4 regions of the Enterobacter sp. SA197 genome follow, and region 1 is predicted to be linked to each of the others. Evidence: predicted binding sites of a transcription regulator. Region 1 holds the regulator's gene; each other region holds the start of a gene.
What was found. The regulator CRP, encoded in region 1, controls carbon source genes, mostly activating them, when cyclic AMP is high. The targets are predictions, from matches to a motif close to ATGTGANNNNNNTCACAT.
Positions count from the first base shown of each region.

Region 2: a site for CRP is predicted at 1,326-1,343, ahead of ldtB (L,D-transpeptidase). Genes of this name have one in related genera too.
Region 3: a site for CRP is predicted at 2,010-2,027, ahead of udp (uridine phosphorylase). Genes of this name have one in related genera too.
Region 4: a site for CRP is predicted at 1,458-1,475, ahead of M1D91_RS11590 (iron-containing alcohol dehydrogenase). Genes of this name have one in related genera too.

Region 1 is NZ_CP096393.1:4,557,508-4,560,627, reverse strand. Features, by position in the region: gene M1D91_RS21450 (YccS/YhfK family putative transporter) at 1-1,295, opposite strand, end outside; gene crp (cAMP-activated global transcriptional regulator CRP) at 1,344-1,976, opposite strand; gene M1D91_RS21440 (OsmC family protein) at 2,285-2,689, shown strand; gene M1D91_RS21435 (phosphoribulokinase) at 3,035-3,120, opposite strand, start outside.
Region 2 is NZ_CP096393.1:1,700,820-1,703,939, reverse strand. Features, by position in the region: gene M1D91_RS07800 (ABC-F family ATPase) at 1-1,223, opposite strand, end outside; gene ldtB (L,D-transpeptidase) at 1,439-2,359, shown strand; gene M1D91_RS07790 (GntR family transcriptional regulator) at 2,405-3,120, opposite strand, start outside.
Region 3 is NZ_CP096393.1:230,989-234,108, reverse strand. Features, by position in the region: gene ubiJ (ubiquinone biosynthesis protein UbiJ) at 1-110, opposite strand, end outside; gene ubiE (bifunctional demethylmenaquinone methyltransferase/2-methoxy-6-polyprenyl-1,4-benzoquinol methylase UbiE) at 122-877, opposite strand; gene udp (uridine phosphorylase) at 1,125-1,886, opposite strand; gene M1D91_RS01100 (dienelactone hydrolase family protein) at 2,149-2,976, shown strand; gene M1D91_RS01095 (anaerobic sulfatase maturase) at 2,965-3,120, opposite strand, start outside.
Region 4 is NZ_CP096393.1:2,463,084-2,466,203, reverse strand. Features, by position in the region: gene M1D91_RS11600 (D-threonate 4-phosphate dehydrogenase) at 1-172, opposite strand, end outside; gene dtnK (D-threonate kinase) at 165-1,400, opposite strand; gene M1D91_RS11590 (iron-containing alcohol dehydrogenase) at 1,577-2,716, shown strand; gene M1D91_RS11585 (dihydrodipicolinate synthase family protein) at 2,737-3,120, shown strand, end outside.

The DNA of each region.
Region 1 (3,120 bases):
TGGTAGTGCAGCGTGGCACCGGCGATAATAAGCCCCGCCATGGTCCCCGCCGCCCGGTGCAGGATGCGCACCCGTGTTGCGCCATAGCCATTCTGGGTGACAAACATCACCGTCATCATTATCCAGTAGGGTTTAGGCAGATTCAGCGCACTGCCCATCAGACTGGCCACGCTCAGCATAACGCTGAGGCGTGCAGCATTACGCAATGCAGCAGATTTGAAGGAGAGATAACTTTTCAGCGCCGGAATGAGTGGCAGGCGTCGCTGCTTTTCCTCCATCAAATCACGAATATAGAGTGGACGCTGGGTGCGCAGGACACGGGCAATCTGACTGAAGTGCCAGGCGCAGAACTGACCTACCGGGTTGTCCGGATGCTGACGGGCAATTTTTTCCAGTGCGCCTGTCTGCTTGTCCATATTGAAGCGTTGGGGATAACGATGATAGAGGATGTCGTCTGCAATGACCCGTAGCCGTGCCGCCACGGTTTGCGCATTCCAGCGAATCACCTCTTCTGCATGGCTACGCTCTACCAGCTCCTGGACTTCCTTTGGCTGGTGCAGGCTAACGGCTATGTGCTCCTGCAGATCCAGCGCCACCTGAAACACGCGGCGCAGGCGCTTGTAATCACTGTTATGATTTGCCGCCAGCATATGCAGTTGCTGGTAGCACTGGCTTATCATATCTACCGCTTTTTGCTGGCGGGCGAGCAGCGGCGGCAGGGCCTTTTCCGGGTCCGCATGCTGAGTCAGCAGGCTGTATTTAGCCTCGCAATAATCGGCCAGTTGTCGATACAACAAACTCAGCGACTCGCGCAGTGGCTGCTCCCGCCACAGCCAGAACCAGAAGGCGTTAAACGCGCCATACCACAACGTGCCAAGGCTGTAGATGAGCAGTGGCTCCCAGACCGGCATATTTCCCGCAAGGCTCAGGGTGAAGATGGCGGCAATCAGTGAGGCGGGGAGCAACCTGCCATGCAGGGCGCTTATCTCAGCCGTCACCCCCAGCACCAGCGCCAGCAGGGTCAGAATGAGCGGTAGCGGGACGTTTTCGAAAAGGAGGAATTGCACCGCGAGACTGCTACCGGCGAAAAGCGAACCGCCAATGATCACCCGCTTGAAGAAGCGCTTATGCAGCGTGTCGAGACCGGCAATATTGCAACAGGCAGGTACTAACGAGAAGAGCAGCCCTAAATCCAGTCGACCGGCAATCAGGCCAACGGTCACAGGCAGACATAACACCAGCGTTTGTCGCAGTGCGTAGTTGATTTCGGGGTGGTAAATCAGCCTGCGCCACATCGGAAAACAAAAACGGCGCACTGCCTTGAGCAGCGCGCCGTTCGGGGATTAACGTGTTCCGTACACGACGATAGTTTTACCATGCGCGGAGATCAGATTCTGATCTTCCAGCATCTTCAGGATGCGACCAACGGTTTCACGCGAGCAGCCCACGATCTGACCAATCTCCTGACGGGTTATTTTAATTTGCATACCGTCCGGGTGGGTCATGGCGTCGGGTTGTTTCGCCAGATTCAGTAACGTCTGAGCAATACGGCCTGTTACGTCGAGGAAGGCGAGGTTGCCCACTTTTTCCGACGTGACCTGCAGGCGACGCGCCATCTGCGAAGAGAGACGCATCAGAATATCCGGGTTTACCTGGATCAACTGACGGAATTTTTTGTAGGAAATTTCAGCCACTTCACAAGCGGTCTTGGCGCGTACCCAGGCACTGCGCTCCTGACCTTCTTCGAACAGACCCAGTTCACCAATAAAATCGCCCTGGTTCAGGTAAGAGAGGATCATCTCTTTTCCTTCTTCATCCTTGATGAGCACAGCCACTGAGCCTTTGACGATGTAGTACAACGTCTCCGCTTTTTCACCCTGGTGAATCAGCGTGCTCTTCGACGGGTACTTATGAATATGGCAATGAGACAAGAACCATTCGAGAGTCGGGTCTGTTTGCGGTTTGCCAAGCACCATGCGCGGTTATCCTCTGTTATAAGCTGGCTCCAGCCTCAGGATCTGCGCCCTGTGACTGGGGTTGCAATCTGTCTTCCCGATACCTGGGAAGTGCACCGTCAGACGTGTCTGCGGCCTCTAAGATGTGATGTCCTCTGCGTACATGCAGTACATCAATATATCACTGTAGCATCCAGACTGTTTTAGCATAGGTTTTGCCGCCTGTCTCCTGGTGTCTCGCTTCAGCTTGATGCAGGTCGCCTTCCGTTGCGAGTTTTCTTATGTACGCGTAATCTGTAGAGAAAGTTGCTACTGCGGAGTGAAGAAAAATGCATGCGCGTGTGAAATGGGTTGAAGGGTTAACGTTCCTGGGGGAGTCTGCTTCCGGGCACCAGATCCTGATGGATGGTAATGCGGGCGATAAAGCGCCAAGCCCTATGGAAATGGTGCTGATGGCCGCGGGCGGATGCAGCGCGATTGATGTGGTCTCTATTCTGCAAAAAGGCCGTCACGATGTGACAGACTGCGAAGTCAAGCTGACCTCCGAACGTCGGGAAGAGGCGCCGCGTTTATTCACCCACATCAATCTGCACTTCATTGTGACAGGAAAAGCGTTGAAGGATGCGGCAGTATCACGTGCGGTAGATCTCTCTGCAGAGAAGTACTGTTCAGTGGCGCTGATGCTGGAAAAAGCGGTGAATATCACCCATTCGTATGAAGTGATTGAAGCCTGATTGGTGGTGGATATTCTTTCCTGCCCCCGCCGGGCTGAGGGATTTCCCACAAAATAATGCGAGCACGGACAGTCCCCTCTCCTCTTTGGGGAGGGGAAACATGCGGCTCTGGTAGTCATTCCGCTCACCTCAGGTTCCTGGTTTCTCCAGAGATCCAGAACCCGTGACCGAGCCAGGGTTGGCTCATCGCCACAGCCCTGCCCCCCGGCCTTACGGATACACGTCGGTGATTTTCAGCCGGACCCTGTTATCGCGGTGGCTGTATTATTCTCATCACGCAATGTTATCGCTGCAAGATGTACTATTACCGGGGATTTTTCAGCTCAAGGGGATAGGGAACTGAACTCACTCGATCTTCTTACCTTCCATTAATCGCTCTACCAGCGGCGTCATAATAAGCTCCATCGCCAGTCCCATCTTGCCGCCCGGCA
Region 2 (3,120 bases), 2.2 Mb from region 1:
CACTGGCTCATCCAGTCAAACACGGTCAGGTCGTTTTCGAACTCATATTCATGATCCTGCGCGTAATAGCCGATTTGCGCATTTTCGGACCATTTCACCGTACCGTTATCAGGCGCAAGGTCGCTTACCAGCGTCTTCAGCATGGTGGATTTACCCACGCCGTTCGCACCAATAATGGCAATCTTCTCGCCCACTTCCAGCAGCAGGTTAACGTTTTTAAACAGCGGACCGTCATCGAAGCCTTTGGTAAGGGCTTCCACTTCCAGCGCATTACGGAACAGTTTCTTATCCTGCTCGAAGCGAATGAACGGGTTCTGGCGGCTGGAGGCTTTCACCTCATCCAGTTTGATTTTATCAATCTGACGGGCGCGGGAGGTGGCCTGACGAGATTTGGAGGCGTTGGCACTAAAGCGACTCACGAAGGATTGCAGGTCTGCAATCTGCGCTTTTTTCTTGGCGTTATCCGCCAGCAGACGCTCACGCGCCTGGGTTGCCGCGGTCATGTACTCATCATAGTTACCCGCATACACACGCAGCTCGCCGTAATCAAGATCGGCCATGTGCGTGCAGACCATATTCAGGAAGTGACGGTCGTGCGAAATGATGATCATGGTGCTGTCGCGTTCGTTCAGCGTCTGCTCCAGCCAGCGGATGGTGTCGATGTCCAGGTTGTTGGTAGGTTCATCGAGCAGCAGAATGTCCGGGTTAGAGAACAGGGCCTGGGCTAACAGCACACGCAGTTTCCAGCCTGGCGCGACTTCGCTCATCAGACCGTAGTGCTGTTCGACAGGGATCCCCACGCCTAACAGCAGCTCGCCCGCGCGTGCTTCAGCGGAGTAGCCGTCCATTTCGCCATACTGGGTTTCGAGGTCGGCCACTTTGTAGCCATCTTCCTCGCTCATTTCGCTCAGACCATAGATGCGGTCACGCTCCTGTTTCACTTCCCATAATTCACCATGACCCATGATGACGGTATCAAGTACGGTGAAATTTTCGAAGGCGAACTGATCCTGACGCAGCTTACCGATGCGCTCATTAGGATCGAGTGAGACGTTCCCAAGCGTAGGTTCCAGGTCGCTGCCAAGGATTTTCATAAAGGTGGATTTACCGCTCCCGTTAGCGCCGATCAGGCCGTAACGGTTGCCGCCGCCAAATTTGACGGAAATATTTTCAAAGAGCGGCTTGCTGCCGAACTGCATGGTGACGTTGCTGGTTACTAACACGGAAGTATCCTGAAATGTGTGACAAACGCCGTATTATGCCACAATTCCGAATTAGATTCCTGCTTCGAAACGCACGGCTAAAATGAAAGCAACGGGAAAAAAATGTGATTTCGTACACATCTGAATTCCCTGGGCGAGGGAATGCACATATAATGCGCTCCCATCTATAGAAAGCATTATTAACCCAACGGCCTGTGGCACGAATCTCGCACAACATGAACATGAAATTAAAAACGCTTTTAGCGGCGGCGTTTGCCGTCGTAGGCTTTTGCAATACCGCGTCTGCTGTTACTTACCCGCTGCCAACCGATGGTAGCCGTCTGGTTGGTCAGAACCAGGTCGTAACTATTCCTGAGGGCAACACCCAACCGCTGGAGTACTTTGCCGCGGAGTACCAGATGGGCCTGTCCAATATGACGGAAGCCAACCCGGGCATTGATGCCTTCCTGCCGAAAGGCGGCACCGTCATGAACGTCCCGCAGCAGCTGATTCTGCCGGATACCGTGCACGAAGGTATTGTCATCAACAGCGCCGAAATGCGCCTCTACTACTATCCGAAAGGCACCAATACCGTGATCGTACTGCCAATCGGTATTGGTCAGTTAGGTAAAGACACCCCGATCAACTGGACAACCAAAGTTGAGCGCAAAAAAGCGGGCCCGACCTGGACGCCGACCGCGAAAATGCATGCCGAGTATATTGCTGCGGGTGAGCCGCTGCCTGCGGTAGTGCCGGCGGGCCCGGATAACCCGATGGGCCTGTACGCGCTTTACATTGGTCGTCTGTATGCTATTCACGGCACCAATGCGAACTTCGGTATCGGTCTGCGCGTAAGCCACGGTTGTGTGCGTCTGCGTAACGACGACATCAAATTCCTGTTCGAAAATGTGCCGGTCGGCACACGCGTTCAGTTTATTGATGAGCCGGTAAAAGCGACCACTGAGCCAGATGGTTCACGTTATGTTGAAGTGCATAACCCGCTGTCGACGACCGAAGAGCAGTTCAACGAAGGCGAAATCGTGCCTATCACGCTGACCAAAAGCGTGCAGAGCGTGACCAGCCAGGCGGATGTTGATCAGAACATTGTTGAACAGGCGATTCAGAACCGTTCCGGTATGCCGGTCCGTCTGAACTAAGCTGTAGCTTATCCATAAAAAAGCGGGTCTCAGACCCGCTTTTTTTTATCCGTTATTCACCACAATCACCCCACCGTGATCGTAGCGGTAATGGCAGTGTGCATACTCCAGGGGCGTGCCATCTTCCAGATAAATGACCTGCTCCACTTCCAGCACCGGGTCAGTCTCATCGCAATTGAGATACTGCCTGTCCTCTTCACCCGGTTTGAGCGCGCGCACTATGCGGTATGAGCCCATGATTTTCAGCGCCAGGGCATCCTGCACATAGCTGAAAACAGAACTCTCAAGATGGGAGCGATTAAGCCCCGGCACCAGATTTACCGGCATCAGGGTAAACTCCAGCGACATGGGTTCGCCCTCAAGCAGACGCAGACGGATAAAGTCATAGACCGGGTCATCCGGCCCTACCAGCAGCGACGCCTGCTCTTTTTCCGTCGGGAAGCGCAGCTCAAAGCGGATGATTTTACTGGTGACCTGCCCGACGTGCTCCCAGGTTTTGGTCGCGCCATAGTAATCACTGCCTGGTAAATCCCAACGGGAGAGCTGCAGAAAGTTTTTACGAATAAAGGTGCCCTGCCCCTGGCGGGTATAGACCAGTCCCTCCACAATCAACTGGCGCATCGCCTGCTGAATAGTCATCCGGCTGGTATTAAACTCCCCGGCAAGGGCAAACTGGTCAGGCAACGGTTCGCTGGCGTTGTAACGCTGACTGAGGATCCGCTGTTTGATTTCCCGCGCGATAAGTATGTATTTCGCCGCCA
Region 3 (3,120 bases), 690 kb from region 1:
AACACTTTACCGTGTAACCGCTGCCGGGCCGGTTTCAGGGCCTTTTCACGATAAATTACGGTATTGAACACCCGTTCAATACCGGCATTCACCAGGGATTTAAAGGGCATATAAACTCCTGTCAGAACTTATAGCCACGATGCAACGCAACCACACCTGCCGTCAGGTTGTAATAATCCACGTTTTCAAACCCGGCACCCTGCATCATTGCTTTAAGGGTTTCCTGATCCGGATGCATACGAATAGACTCAGCCAGATAGCGATAGCTGTCAGCATCGCTGGCAACCAGTTGACCAATACGCGGCAGCACATGGAACGAGTAGGCGTCGTACACTTTACTCAGCGGTTCGATGACAGGTTTGGAGAACTCCAGCACTAATAACCGACCACCCGGCTTCAGTACGCGGTACATCGACTTCAGCGCTTTCTCTTTTTCGGTGACGTTACGCAGGCCGAACGAGATGGTGATGCAATCAAAGGTGTTATCCGGGAAAGGCAGCGCTTCCGCATTTGCCTGTACATACTCCACGTTGCCGATGATGCCAATGTTGCGCAGCTTTTCACGCCCCATCTTGAGCATAGAGTCGTTGATGTCCGCCAGCACGACCTGACCGGTTTCACCCACCAGACGGGAGAATTTCGCCGTTAAATCACCGGTGCCTCCCGCCAGATCGAGTACCTTTTGCCCGCGACGTACGCCGCTGCAATCGATGGTGAAGCGCTTCCATAAGCGATGAATGCCCATGGACATCAAATCATTCATCACATCATATTTTGAGGCGACCGAGTGGAACACGTGCGCCACCATATCAGCCTTCTGATCTTTGGCGACGGTCTGAAAACCAAAATGCGTCGTCTCGTTTGAATCTTCCGCCATCTTAGTGCCTGCTATTAAAGAAAATGTTCGTGAAGTGTAACAGATTGGGCGAGATTGCCCTACGTTTCAACCTTAGCGTGATGTGCCGGTATACGGAGGAAATGAGAGCAATAAAGAATTAATGCGTTGTCTTTATTATGAACGGCGAAGGTAATATCTTCACGGCGGGTACGTAAGTTCCAGATTTATCCCGACCGCATAAAACAAAAAGGCCGGTCAAGCCGGCCTTTTACACTCAGAAACAGAATCAGACGAGACGGCGTGCCGCTTCGACGACAATTTTTACCGCATGACTTTCGGTCTGCTTCATGGTCTCCGCGTTCGGAATTTCCTGCTGGGTACGGTTAACGATAACGCCAGCGACCATACCTGCACGCAACCCCTGACTTGAACACATGGTCAGCAGCGTGGCGGATTCCATTTCGTAGTTCATCACGCCCATTGACTGCCACTCTTCCATGGAGCCTTTGTAGCGGTTAACCACGCGGCCAGAGAAGGTGTCATAACGTTCCTGGCCCGGATAGAAGGTATCAGATGACGCGGTAACACCAATATGCGTAGTGGCGCCAATCTCCTTCGCCGCAGCGACCAGCGCGGTGGTGCAATCGAAATCAGCTACTGCCGGATATTCCATCGGCGCGAAGTGCAGGCTGGCACCGTCAAGACGCACCGATGCAGTGGTCACCAGAACGTCACCCACGTTGATATGCGGCTGAATGGCACCAGTAGTGCCCACACGCAGGAAGGTGCGGATACCGAGCTGAGCCAACTCTTCAACAGCGATAGAGGTAGACGGGCCGCCGATACCGGTTGAGCAGACGATAACGGCTTTACCATCAAGTTCAGCACGCCAGGAGGTGAATTCACGGTGAGATGCCAGCTTAACCGGCTTATCCATCAGCGCGGCGATCTTTTCCACACGCTCCGGATCGCCAGGGACGATAGCCAGGGTAGCCCCTTGTAAATCATTTTTAGTGAGGCCGAGATGAAAAACATCAGACTTGGACATAAAGACTCCTCTGTGGTCAGGTTTAGTCAGGAGAAGCAAAAAGGTACTTTACAGAAGAGAAGCGCACAATTTCGTGACTGAGATCGCCATGAAGAAAATTGTTTGCATAACATTTCCATAAAATAGTGACTTGCATCACATTAATATACTCATCCATACCACTCTGTTCCAAAGATAGCCTTTTTCTCACAGGAAGGTTTGCACATGAGCGGACTATAGTTACTTAAGCGCTATTAGCTTAATAAAAGGTATGGAGAAAGCCATGACAACCAACACCCTGCCGGGCTACGCCCCCGCGGCTTCACCTCATGCGTCCACAACATTGCACACCTCGCAAGACGCTATCCTCGCTGGCGAAACCACCATTCCAAGCCAGGGCGACAGCATGCCTGCATACCATGCAAGGCCTGAAAATGCCTCAGGCCCCCTGCCGGTGGTGCTGGTGATTCAGGAAATATTTGGCGTGCATGAACATATTCGCGACCTTTGTCGACGTCTTGCTCAGGAAGGTTATCTGGCCATTGCCCCGGAGCTCTATTTCCGTCAGGGCGACCCGAACGATTTTGCCGATATCCCCACACTTTTTGAAGGTCTGGTGACGAAAGTACCAGATGCCCAGGTACTGGCCGACCTCGATCACGTCGCGAACTGGGCGGCACGCAACGGCGGCGATGCTCATCGTCTGCTGGCGACCGGGTTTTGCTGGGGCGGGCGGATTGCCTGGCTTTACGCGGCGCATAATCCGCAGCTTAAAGCGGCGGTTGCCTGGTACGGTAAACTGGTGGGTCAGAAATCCCTGAACTCGCCAAAACATCCGGTGGATATCGCCGTCGACCTTAGCGCACCGGTGCTGGGGCTTTATGGCGCTCAGGATGACTCCATTCCGCAGGAGACCATTGAAACCATGCGTCAGGCACTGCGCGCCGCTAATGCCCGAGCGGAGATTATCGTTTACCCGGATGCCGGACATGCCTTTAATGCTGACTATCGCCCCAGCTATCATGAAGCGTCTGCCAGAGATGGCTGGCAGCGTATGCTGGACTGGTTTGCGAAATCAGGCGGCGTCTCCCGCGACAACTCAGCGGCGTAACCCGCAGCACTTCTTGTATTTTTTACCGCTGCCGCAGGGACAAAGCTCGTTGCGGCTGACGGTTCCCGGCTGAAGAGGCGGCATGGCGACGCGATCATCCTGCGCCACCCACTGCATGATGGTGGCAGACGGATGGCCATCCGC
Region 4 (3,120 bases), 2.1 Mb from region 1:
GCAGTTCCGCATGAGGGGTGATGTTTAATGCCAGAATACGGTTAAAGGTTTGCGCACAGCCAACCACCACAACCGGGGCGCCTGACAGTTCCCCCTCAACCAGCGATTTAATAATAATCTCCGGGCCAATCCCTGCCGGGTCGCCCATCGTTACGGCAATAACATTAGTCACTCGATTTCTCCTCAATAAAATTCAATACCTCATGCAGTGTGGCTTCATCGCCGAAGCCCCCTGCTTTGGTCATCACTGGTCGTTGCCATTCGCAACCTGAAAAATATCCCCAGGGCACACAGCCTGCGACGCGGCCCTGAATGCGAAACCCTTTTGCGCCGAGCCTGCGCGCTACCGCAATCGCAACGTCCCCGCCCGACAGATAGAGCGCATCCGGTTGGGTTTCTGCCAGAACTTCACGCGTGAGCTGTCCCAGAAACGCACAAATTCGCTCACCACATTCAACCCGTGAAACACCCCAGCGTTCGCACAGGGCTGCCACCTGGTGGCGCGCCTGTTCATCCGGGCAGGTGTGCACCAGGCAGTGTTTCCCGGCCTTCAACGCCGCGACAATCGCTGCGCGGTAATCGACTGTCGGGGTTGAAAACAGAGGGTTGATATCAATAAAGAGGTGCACCAGTCGCGGATGAGCAACGACGGCCGCAATCTGTTGTTGAGCGATTTCACTCATAGAGCCGACAATTGCCAGCACCCTCTTCTGGGTTGCCGGAGCCAACCGACGCGAGAGCGCATCACAGATCCCTGCAGAACCTACCAATAACGGGCGAACCGATGCCCGCATAGCGTGAAGCACGACGGCATCCAGATCCGCATCGCTTTGGGCGTCCACTATCACGGTTACCGGTTTCTCCGCGGTCGCGGACTCGAGAATCGCTGGCAGGTCATCAGGCTGTGCGTACAGGCGCGGGCCAGAAAAAAGCGCCCCTACATCCGCACTGGTAATGGGTGTTTTCGGGTCGCTGGCAAATTCGGTCTCCGTCAACAGGACATTGTTTACATAACAGTGCCCGTTGCGGGTCACGCGTCCGGCGGCGGGAAAGGCGGGCGCGATAATTACCGCCGCCACACCCGCTGCGCGCTGCATTGCGGCCACTTCCGCCCCCGGATTGCCCCGAAGCGTTGAGTCAATCTTCTTAACAAGCCAGGCGGGTTTGCCCGGGCGTAGCAGTTTTTCAGTCAGTACGGCCACCCGTTTCGCAGCAACGCTCGCCGGTAGCGCTCGGCTGTCAGTATTAAAGATACGCGCCTGAGCGTTGCTGACGTCGCTTTCATCCAGTACGACTTCTACCTGTATGCCGACCTGAGCCAGGCTCACCCCCGCATCGTTCGCACCGGTAAAATCATCGGCCAGAATCACCACGCTGTGTTCTGCAATCTGTTCGTTCATCCCAACTCCGGGTCGTTTCGTTTCTGGTTATGATTATATTCAATCATGATTGATTATATGTGAGCAAGATCAACTTATTTAATTTATGAATAATTTATAAATTCAGGCCATACAGTGACGGTGATTGAATTTTGATGATTAACTTCAATCACCACCCGGAAAGACAGGAGAATGTTGTGGTTACGATTAACAGCACCCTCATTAGCGGTGCGGGAGCGATTCCCTCTCTGGCACCGTTGCTGGCGGGTAAGAAAAACCTCTTACTGGTGAGTGACGCCAATGTCATTAAGCTGGAGGCCACCCGGCAGATCCTTGCGCTGCTGACAGCGGAAGGTCGTCAGGTACAGATAATCGATACAGTTCCACCCGAGCCTAGCCAGCATGATGTGGCGACGATTATGGCCAGCGCCCCGGCAAGCGCCATTGATCTGGTAGTGGGCATTGGCGGCGGCAGTGTGCTTGATGTCACCAAGCTGCTCTCGGTACTGCATCACCCAGGTTCGCCTGGCCTGGAGGCGTTGCTGGAGGGGGTAAAACCCACTGAACGTATCGCCTCTTTGCTGATCCCGGCCACTGCCGGCACGGGTTCGGAAGCGACGCCGAACGCCATACTGGCGATCCCGGAACAGGACACCAAAATTGGTATCATCTCTCCAGTACTGTTACCGGACTATGTTGCGCTGCTGCCCGAACTGACCACCAGCATGCCTGCACATATCGCCTCTTCCACCGGCATTGACGCGCTGTGCCACCTGATTGAGTGCTTTACTGCCACCATCGCCAATCCGGTCAGCGATAACGTTGCCCTCACCGGCCTGCGCAAACTACTGCACAACATCGAAACTGCGGTGAACGAACCGAACAACCTGGTAGCGCGGCTGGAGATGCTCTGGGCCTCTTATTACGGCGGTGCGGCAATTACCCATGCGGGTACGCATCTCGTACACGCGCTCTCTTACCCACTTGGGGGCAAATATCACCTGCCGCACGGCGTGGCGAACGCCATCCTGCTGGCACCCTGCATGAAAGTGGTTCGTCCTCACGCCGTTGAGAAATTTGCCGAGGTGTGGGATTTGGTGCCAGGCGCTGATACCTCACTGAATAATGAAGAGAAATCCCACGCGCTGGTGCAGTTCTTTGCCGATCTCGTCCGGCGTCTGAAGCTCCCGGACAACCTGGAAAGCCTGGGCGTGCCGCGTGCTGATATCCCGTCTCTCGCCGACGCCGCGCTGAACGTGAAACGCCTGATGAACAACGCACCCTGCACCGTCAGTCACGACGACGTGCAGGCGATTTATCAGACACTGTTTAAATAATGATTCATGTAGAGGCTGTAATGAGCAAGAAAATAGAAGGCGTGTTGACGGCAATCATCACACCTTTCGATGAGGACGGTGCGCTGCACCTGTCGTCGCTACAACAGCAGGTTGAACGCCAGCTTAGCGCCGGTAATGGCATCTTCTGCGGTGGCACCAACGGTGAATTTTTCGTGCTTAACGAGCAGGAAAAGTTAGCGGTAACCGAAACCTGCGTGAACCAGGTTAAAGGGCGCGCCAGTGTCGTGGCCCATATTGGCGAGATTTCAACCCGCGAAACCATACGACTGGGCAGGCAAATTGAGAAACTGGGCGTCGATGCCGTCTCCGTCATCACCCCCTGGTTTGTCCCCTTAAAACAACACGAACTCATTACCCACTATACCGCCGTGGCTGATGCCCTC